Regions from separate parts of the Agrobacterium vacciniicorymbosi genome, predicted to be linked through region 1. Evidence: predicted binding sites of a transcription regulator. Region 1 holds the regulator's gene; the other holds the start of a gene.
The links. The regulator HrcA, encoded in region 1, represses chaperone genes, less so after heat shock. The targets are predictions, from matches to a motif close to GTTAGCACTCNCNNNNNGNGAGTGCTAAC.

Region 2: a site for HrcA is predicted at 1,718-1,746, ahead of groES (co-chaperone GroES). Genes of this name have one in related genera too.

The regions. Positions count from the first base shown of each region.
Region 1 is NZ_JBETMF010000010.1:100,537-104,449, reverse strand. It holds gene ABUK73_RS16425 (dienelactone hydrolase family protein) at 1-539, shown strand, start outside; gene grpE (nucleotide exchange factor GrpE) at 679-1,314, opposite strand; gene hrcA (heat-inducible transcriptional repressor HrcA) at 1,441-2,532, opposite strand; gene rph (ribonuclease PH) at 2,693-3,409, shown strand; gene rdgB (RdgB/HAM1 family non-canonical purine NTP pyrophosphatase) at 3,426-3,913, shown strand, end outside.
Region 2 is NZ_JBETMF010000004.1:333,079-336,991, reverse strand. It holds gene ABUK73_RS09225 (acyltransferase family protein) at 1-280, shown strand, start outside; gene chrA (chromate efflux transporter) at 313-1,635, opposite strand; gene groES (co-chaperone GroES) at 1,806-2,102, shown strand; gene groL (chaperonin GroEL) at 2,167-3,801, shown strand.

The sequences.
Region 1 (3,913 bases):
TTGCCGCCAATTTCGCCAATCTGGGAAGCTCGCTGGCAGGCTCCATGGCGCTGGAAGACGTTCGCGCTGCGGCATTTCTCAAAAGCCTTCCAGAGGTGGACAAGGGGCGCATTGCGGCCATCGGCTTTTCCATGGGCGCATTCCGTGCGTGGCAGGCGGCGGCCCTCAGCGACGACATCACAGCCACGGTCGCGGTCAACTGGATGGGAACGGCCAAGGGCCTGATGGTGCCCGGCAACAACCAGCTGCGTGGCGGCTCTGCGTGGCACATGACGCATCCCGGCTTGATGCAGCATATGGACTACCCCGATGTCGCCAGCCTTGCTGCCCCCAACTCGATGCTGATCTTGGCAGGTGAGAAGGACACGCTTTTCCCGCCTGCGTCCGTGACGGAAGCCTTTGGGAAGATGAAAGATGTCTGGGCTGCGTGGAATGCGGCGGATCGGTTCGAAAGCAAAATTTGGCCGGGCGGCCATGTGTTCGAAGCGGATCAGCAGGACTATGCGTTTGACTGGCTGGATAGGCAGTTTGGGCGGTGATTTCGACTGAAGCGACCGTCACCCCGGACTTGATCCGGGGGCCAGTGACCCGACGTCTGTCGGGTCGAAGGACTCTTTCAGCCCAAGGACTTGGGCTGACTGGATTCCGGCTCAAGGCCGGAATGACGGAAGACCGAGGTTAAGCGTCTTTCTCATTAACGCCGCTGGTGCCCGGCTCTGCCGTGACAGGCACTTCGCCCTTCGGGCCACCCTTGGCAACGCCGACCATCGCAGGGCGCAGAACTCGTTCACCGATAGTGAAGCCAGCCTGTACCACCTGAACGACGGTGTTGTTCGGAACCGCCGTGTTGGGGATTTCGAACATGGCCTGATGGAAATTCGGGTCGAATTTCTGGCCTTCCGCATCCATCTTGCGCACGCCGTGACGTTCCAGCGCAGACAGCATGGCGCGCTCGGTCATGTCGACGCCTTCGATCAGGCCGGTAATGCCCGCTTCGGCATTGGTCTTCAGTTCCTCGGGAATGGCTTCGAGAGCGCGGCGAAGATTGTCGGATACGGCCAGCATGTCGCGGGCGAAACCGGCGACGGAATAGGCCTTGGCATCCTTCACTTCACGCTCGGTGCGGCGACGAAGATTGTCCATTTCGGCGGCAAGGCGCAGGAATTTGTCGCGCAGATCGGCATTTTCGGCCTTCAGCACATCAATCGGATCGGGCTCTGCCTGCTCGGGCACAGCGTTCTCCGCCGTTGCCGCTTCGTTAGCCTCGTCTACGACGTCTGCGTCAGGTCCGGCTTTATTTGTGTCATCGGTCATGACGTTCTCCAGCTTCACATGTGTAATGGCTTAGTGTTAGGGGTTGCGCCCGATATCGAGCTTTGCCAAGCAAAAATCAAGGCTTGCCAGTCAAACCATCTAGGATTCAATGATGTCTTTTCGATATCAGCGTCTTTGGCTGGAAAGCCGCGCCATGATCTGGGCGGTATAATCGACCATGGGCACGATGCGCGAGTAATTGAGCCTCGTCGGGCCAATCACGCCCACGGCGCCCACCACGCGGTTCTCATCGTCCCTGTAGGGCGCAACGATCAGCGATGAGCCGGACAGCGAAAACAATTTGTTTTCCGACCCGATGAAAATTCTGACGCCGGAACCGGTCTCGGCCAGATTGAGAACCTCGATCAGATTGTCCTTGCGCTCCAGATCGTCAAACAGCAACCGCACGCGGTCGATGTCCTCTTCCCCCGCCAGCCCTTCCAGCAGGTTGGAGCGCCCGCGCACGATCAGCCGTCCGAGCTTGCCCTCTTCATTGTCGCCAGACCACACCGCCAGTCCGCGCGTCACCAGATCCTGCGCCAGCGTGCTGAGCGCCGTCTGAAGCTCGGATTTCTGCTGCAGGAGTTGCGTGCGCAATTCGGGAAGCGTCTGACCTGACAGATGGGCGTTGATAAAGTTTGCGGCCTCCGTCAGCTGCGAGGAGGTAATACCGGCGGGCAGATCGATGATGCGGTTTTCGACCTGATTGTTGTCACCCACCAGAATGGCAAGCCCCTTCGTCGGCTCGAGACGAATGAACTCAACATGCTTCAGCACCGCGTCACTCTTGGTCGTCAACACCAGACCCGCACCACGCGACATGCCAGAGAGCATGCGGCTGGCTTCGGTGAGCAGACCCTCTATCGGCTGCTCCCGGCCCGAAACGGGGCCGATCTGCCGGTCGATGCTGGCGCGCTGCTCGGCGGGCAGATCGCCCACCTGCATGAAGGCATCCACGAAAAAGCGCAATCCGGTCTGGGTGGGCAGACGACCGGCGCTGATATGCGGCGAATAGATAAGGCCCAGCTCTTCCAGATCGCTCATAACATTGCGCACGGAGGCGGGGGAGAGTGACATGGGCAACAGGCGAGACAGGTTGCGCGAGCCCAGCGGCTCACCATTTTCCAGATAGCCTTCGACGATGCGGCGGAAGATTTCGCGCGAGCGATCATCCAGCAACGCACCCGGTTCTTTTCCGATTGGAGGAGAAAGGCCCATTTCGCTCGCTCTTCATAATGTCAGTAACAAAGCGAATATAGTCTCTCGCGTCGTTAAGTGAAAACGGAAATTCCGTACAGGGTAAACCCAAGCCCGCTTTTCCTTTGCAAAACCGGTGTCGCGGCCTTAGAAGGCGGAGATCAAAACGGAGACGAACCATATGCGGCCTTCAGGCAGAAAAACCGATCAGATGCGCAAAGTTTCTTTCGAGCGCAATTTCTCCAAGCACGCCGAAGGTTCCTGTCTGGTAAAATTTGGCGATACGCATGTTCTCGTCACCGCCAGCCTTGAAGAAAAGACGCCACCATGGCTGCGCAACAGTGGCAAGGGCTGGGTCACCGCCGAATATGGCATGCTGCCCCGCTCCACCCATGAACGCATGCGCCGCGAAGCCGCATCCGGCAAGCAGGGTGGCAGAACGCAGGAAATCCAGCGTCTCATTGGCCGCTCGCTGCGCGCCGTGGTCGATCTGCAGGCGCTGGGCGAGCGCCAGATCAGCATCGACTGCGATGTCATCCAGGCAGACGGCGGCACCCGCACCGCCTCCATCACCGGCGCATGGATTGCCCTTCACGATTGCCTGAAGTGGATGGAAAGCCGCAACATGATCAAGGTGGAGAAGGTCCTGAAAGACCATATCGCCGCCATTTCCTGCGGTATTTTCGCCAGCCAGCCGGTAATCGATCTCGATTACCTCGAAGATTCCTCGGCTGAAACCGACGCCAATTTCGTCATTACCGGCTCCGGTGGCATTGTCGAAATTCAGGGCACAGCCGAAGGCGCACCTTTCTCGGAAGAAGAATTTCTGACGCTGCTCGGCCTTGCCAAGACCGGCTGTGCGGAACTCGTTGAGCTGCAAAAGCAGGCTATTGCCTGATCCGGAGCGGAAGACCATGCGCAAACTCGATACACGCACCATTGTCGTTGCCAGCCATAACAAGGGCAAGATCGCCGAAATCGCCGACCTGATCGGCCCCTTCGGCTTTTCCGCCAAGTCGGCTGCGGAGCTGAACTTCGCAGAACCCGATGAGACCGGCACGACCTTCGAGGAAAATGCGGCGATCAAGGCTTTGGCCTCGGCGCAAGCCTCCGGCCTGCCCGCATTGTCCGATGATAGTGGCTTGGTGATCGACGCACTGGATGGCAATCCCGGCGTCTACACGGCCAATTGGGCCGAGACGGCGGACGGCACGCGTGATTTCGCCATGGCAATGCAGAAGGTAGAAGACGCACTTCAGCAACGTGGCGCAACCGAACCTTCCGCCCGCACGGCCCGCTTCGTCAGCGTGCTGTGCCTTGCATGGCCCGATGGTCATACGGAGTTCTTCCGCGGCGAAATCGAAGGCACGGTCGCATGGCCACCGCGCGGTACAAGCGGCTT
Region 2 (3,913 bases), on a different contig from region 1:
GGCAATGTTTCTGGAGCACCCCGCCATGATGTTCCTGGGCACCGTCTCCTACTCGCTCTATCTGCTGCACATGATCCCGCTTTACGGCTGGATGTATGTGCTGAACGATCAGGGCTTCAGCCAGGCTACCTATTTCGCCATGCTGGCGGCGCTCACCTTCGCCACAGCCATCCCCTTCTCCTACCTCGCGCATAAATATGTGGAGCGGCCATTCTACCGGTCGAAGACGCACCGCACACCCTCTGCGGCAACGATGCGGCCTGCTGTCGAAGGAAAGTAATCAGATGTGCCGCCACCTCCTGCGGCGGCACATCACATCAGCCAGAGCCGAAGAACGCCGCCTGCTATGCCAAGCACCAGCACCGGCACCATGCCGACTTTCCAGCGCATGAGCATCAGCAGAGACAGGACCAGCAGTCCGGTCGCGATGGGATCGAGCGTATTCCAGACCGGCCAGGATATGCCGGGGCCGAAGCTTAGCGGAACAGCGATGCGCTTGACCTCGCCAAACAGCACATGCAGTCCAAACCAGATAGAGAGGTTGAGGATGACACCCACGACCGCTGCCGTGATTGCCGAAAGCGCAGACGACAGAGCGCGATTATTGCGCAGCTTTTCGACATAGGGTGCGCCAAGAAAAATGAAGATGAAGCTCGGCACGAATGTCGCCCACGCCGTGACCGTCGCGCCCAGAACGCCTGCCACCATCGGGTCCAGCCACTCTGCATGGCGAAAGCCGGCCAGAAAGCCGATATAGGGCAGCACCAGCACCAGAGGCCCGGGCGTGGCTTCGGCCAGTGCCAGACCATCCAGCATTTCGCCGGGGGAAAGCCAGCCATGGGTCTCCACCGCCACCTGCGCGACATAGGCCAGCACCGCATAGGCCCCGCCGAAGGTGACGACCGCCATGCGCGAAAAGAAGCTTTGCAAGGTCGCCAGCGTTTCCGGCGCGGAGAAAAGGAAAATCAGCGCCAGCGGGATTTGCCATATCACCAGCCCCAACACGAGCCCTTTCACCCGAGAGAAAAGCGTGACCGGTGTCGTCTCCGCATCCGTCTCGCTTAATTCAACGGCGGCATGACGCGGGCGCAGAAAGCCGATCAGACCCGCCGCGAAGATGACAAGCGGAAACGGCAGGCCGAAAACGAAAAGCGCAATGAAGGCTGCGGCTGCGATGCCAGCCAGAAAACGGCTGACCAGCGCCCGTTTCGCCACCCGGATCAAGGCTTCGATGACAATGGCCAGCACGCAGGCTTTGAGGCCAAACAAAAGACCGGGCAGCCAATGCGTATCCTGATAAAGACAATAGGCCGCGGCAAGTCCCACGATGGCGAAGAAGCCCGGTAGGATGAACAGCGTCCCCGCAACGATACCGCCCCGCACGCCATGCATGAGCCAGCCGATATAGGTAGCCAGTTGCTGCGCCTCCGGACCCGGCAGCAGCATGCAATAATTCAGCGCATGCATGAAGCGGGCTTCAGACACCCACCGTTTCTCATCCACCAGCACACGGTGCATCATGCCGATCTGTCCGGCGGGACCGCCGAAGCTGAGACAGCCTATGCGGGCGAAGACGGATGTGAGCTCGGCGAGAGACGGTTTGGCTGCGGGTGGCGGGTTTATAATATCTGTCATGAACCGCTGATAACCATTTTACATGAAATATTTCCGACAGGGCGTTCTTGACTCACCACAGGCACAGCCCTATCTCTGCCTCGCTAGCACTCTCCAATGAGGAGTGCTAACACTTATCACGCGGACCTTTGATGGGTTCGTACAGGTCATTTGATCGAGGGATTAGACTAATGACAAGCACAACATTCCGTCCGCTGCATGACCGCGTCGTAGTCCGTCGCGTTGAGTCTGAAGCAAAGACCAAGGGCGGCATCATCATTCCTGATACCGCCAAGGAAAAGCCACAGGAAGGCGAAATCGTCGCTGTTGGCACCGGCGCTCGCGACGATAGCGGCAAGCTCGTTCCTCTGGACGTCAAGGCTGGCGACCGCGTGCTGTTCGGCAAGTGGTCCGGCACCGAAGTCAAGCTCGACGGCGAAGACCTTCTGATCATGAAGGAATCCGACATCATGGGCGTTATCGGCTGATTTAAGCCGGTTTTCTCATCCTTACATGACAACCAATGGGCAATGAGCCCGGGAGTTTTCTACCATGGCAGCTAAAGAAATTAAATTCGGCCGCACAGCGCGCGAAAAGATGCTTCGTGGCGTCGACGTTCTCGCAGACGCAGTGAAGGTAACGCTTGGTCCTAAGGGCCGTAACGTCATCATCGACAAGTCCTTCGGCGCACCACGCATCACCAAGGACGGCGTTTCCGTCGCCAAGGAAATCGAACTTGAAGACAAGTTCGAAAACATGGGCGCACAGATGGTCCGCGAAGTTGCTTCGAAGACCAACGACATCGCCGGTGACGGCACCACGACTGCGACCGTTCTTGCACAGGCCATCGTTCGCGAAGGCAACAAGGCTGTTGCAGCCGGCATGAACCCGATGGACCTCAAGCGCGGTATCGACCTCGCTGTTTCCGAAGTTGTTAAGGACCTTCAGGCCAAGGCCAAGAAGATCTCCACTTCCGAAGAAGTTGCACAGGTTGGCACGATCTCTGCAAACGGCGACAAGCAGGTCGGTCTCGACATTGCTGAAGCCATGCAGAAGGTTGGCAACGAAGGCGTTATCACCGTCGAAGAAGCCAAGACCGCTGAAACCGAACTTGAAGTCGTTGAAGGCATGCAGTTCGACCGCGGTTACCTGTCGCCTTACTTCGTCACCAACCCTGAAAAGATGGTTGCTGACCTGGAAGACGCCTACATTCTTCTCCACGAGAAGAAGCTTTCGAACCTTCAGGCCATGCTGCCTGTTCTCGAAGCTGTCGTTCAGACTGGCAAGCCACTCGTCATCATCGCTGAAGACGTCGAAGGCGAAGCTCTTGCTACACTCGTCGTCAACAAGCTGCGTGGCGGCCTGAAGATTGCTGCTGTTAAGGCTCCTGGCTTCGGCGATCGCCGCAAGGCAATGCTCGAAGACATCGCGATCCTGACCGGCGGTACGGTTATTTCCGAAGACATCGGCATCAAGCTCGAAAACGTCACGCTCGACATGCTCGGCAAGGCGAAGAAGGTTTCGATCTCCAAGGAAAACACGACGATCGTCGACGGCTCGGGCCAGAAGTCCGACATCGAAGGCCGCGTTGCACAGATCAAGGCTCAGATCGAAGAAACTTCTTCCGATTATGACCGCGAAAAGCTGCAGGAACGTCTTGCCAAGCTCGCTGGCGGCGTTGCCGTTATCCGCGTTGGCGGCTCCACGGAAATCGAAGTCAAGGAACGCAAGGACCGCATCGACGACGCTCTGAACGCGACACGCGCTGCTGTTCAGGAAGGCATCGTCCCAGGCGGCGGTACTGCTCTTCTGCGCTCTTCCACGAAGATCACCGTCAAGGGTGCAAACGACGACCAGGAAGCCGGCATCAACATCGTTCGCCGCGCTCTTCAGTCGCTGGTTCGCCAGATTGCTGAAAACGCTGGTGACGAAGCCTCCATCGTTGTTGGCAAGATCCTCGACAAGAACGAAGAGAACTACGGCTACAACGCCCAGACCTCTGAATATGGCGACATGATTGCCATGGGTATCGTTGACCCGGTCAAGGTTGTTCGCACAGCCCTGCAGAACGCAGCTTCGGTTGCTTCCCTGCTGATCACGACAGAAGCCATGATTGCAGAACTTCCTAAGAAGGAATCTGCAATGCCTCCAATGCCAGGCGGTGGCATGGGCGGTATGGACTTCTAAGAAGTCTGACCTTCGGAAATACGAAAAGGCGGTCCTTGCGGGCCGCCTTTTTTGTTGTGGCTATCGCACTGGCACAGTATCGTTCAGCGAGTGTAGGTGCGCTAAATGCAAC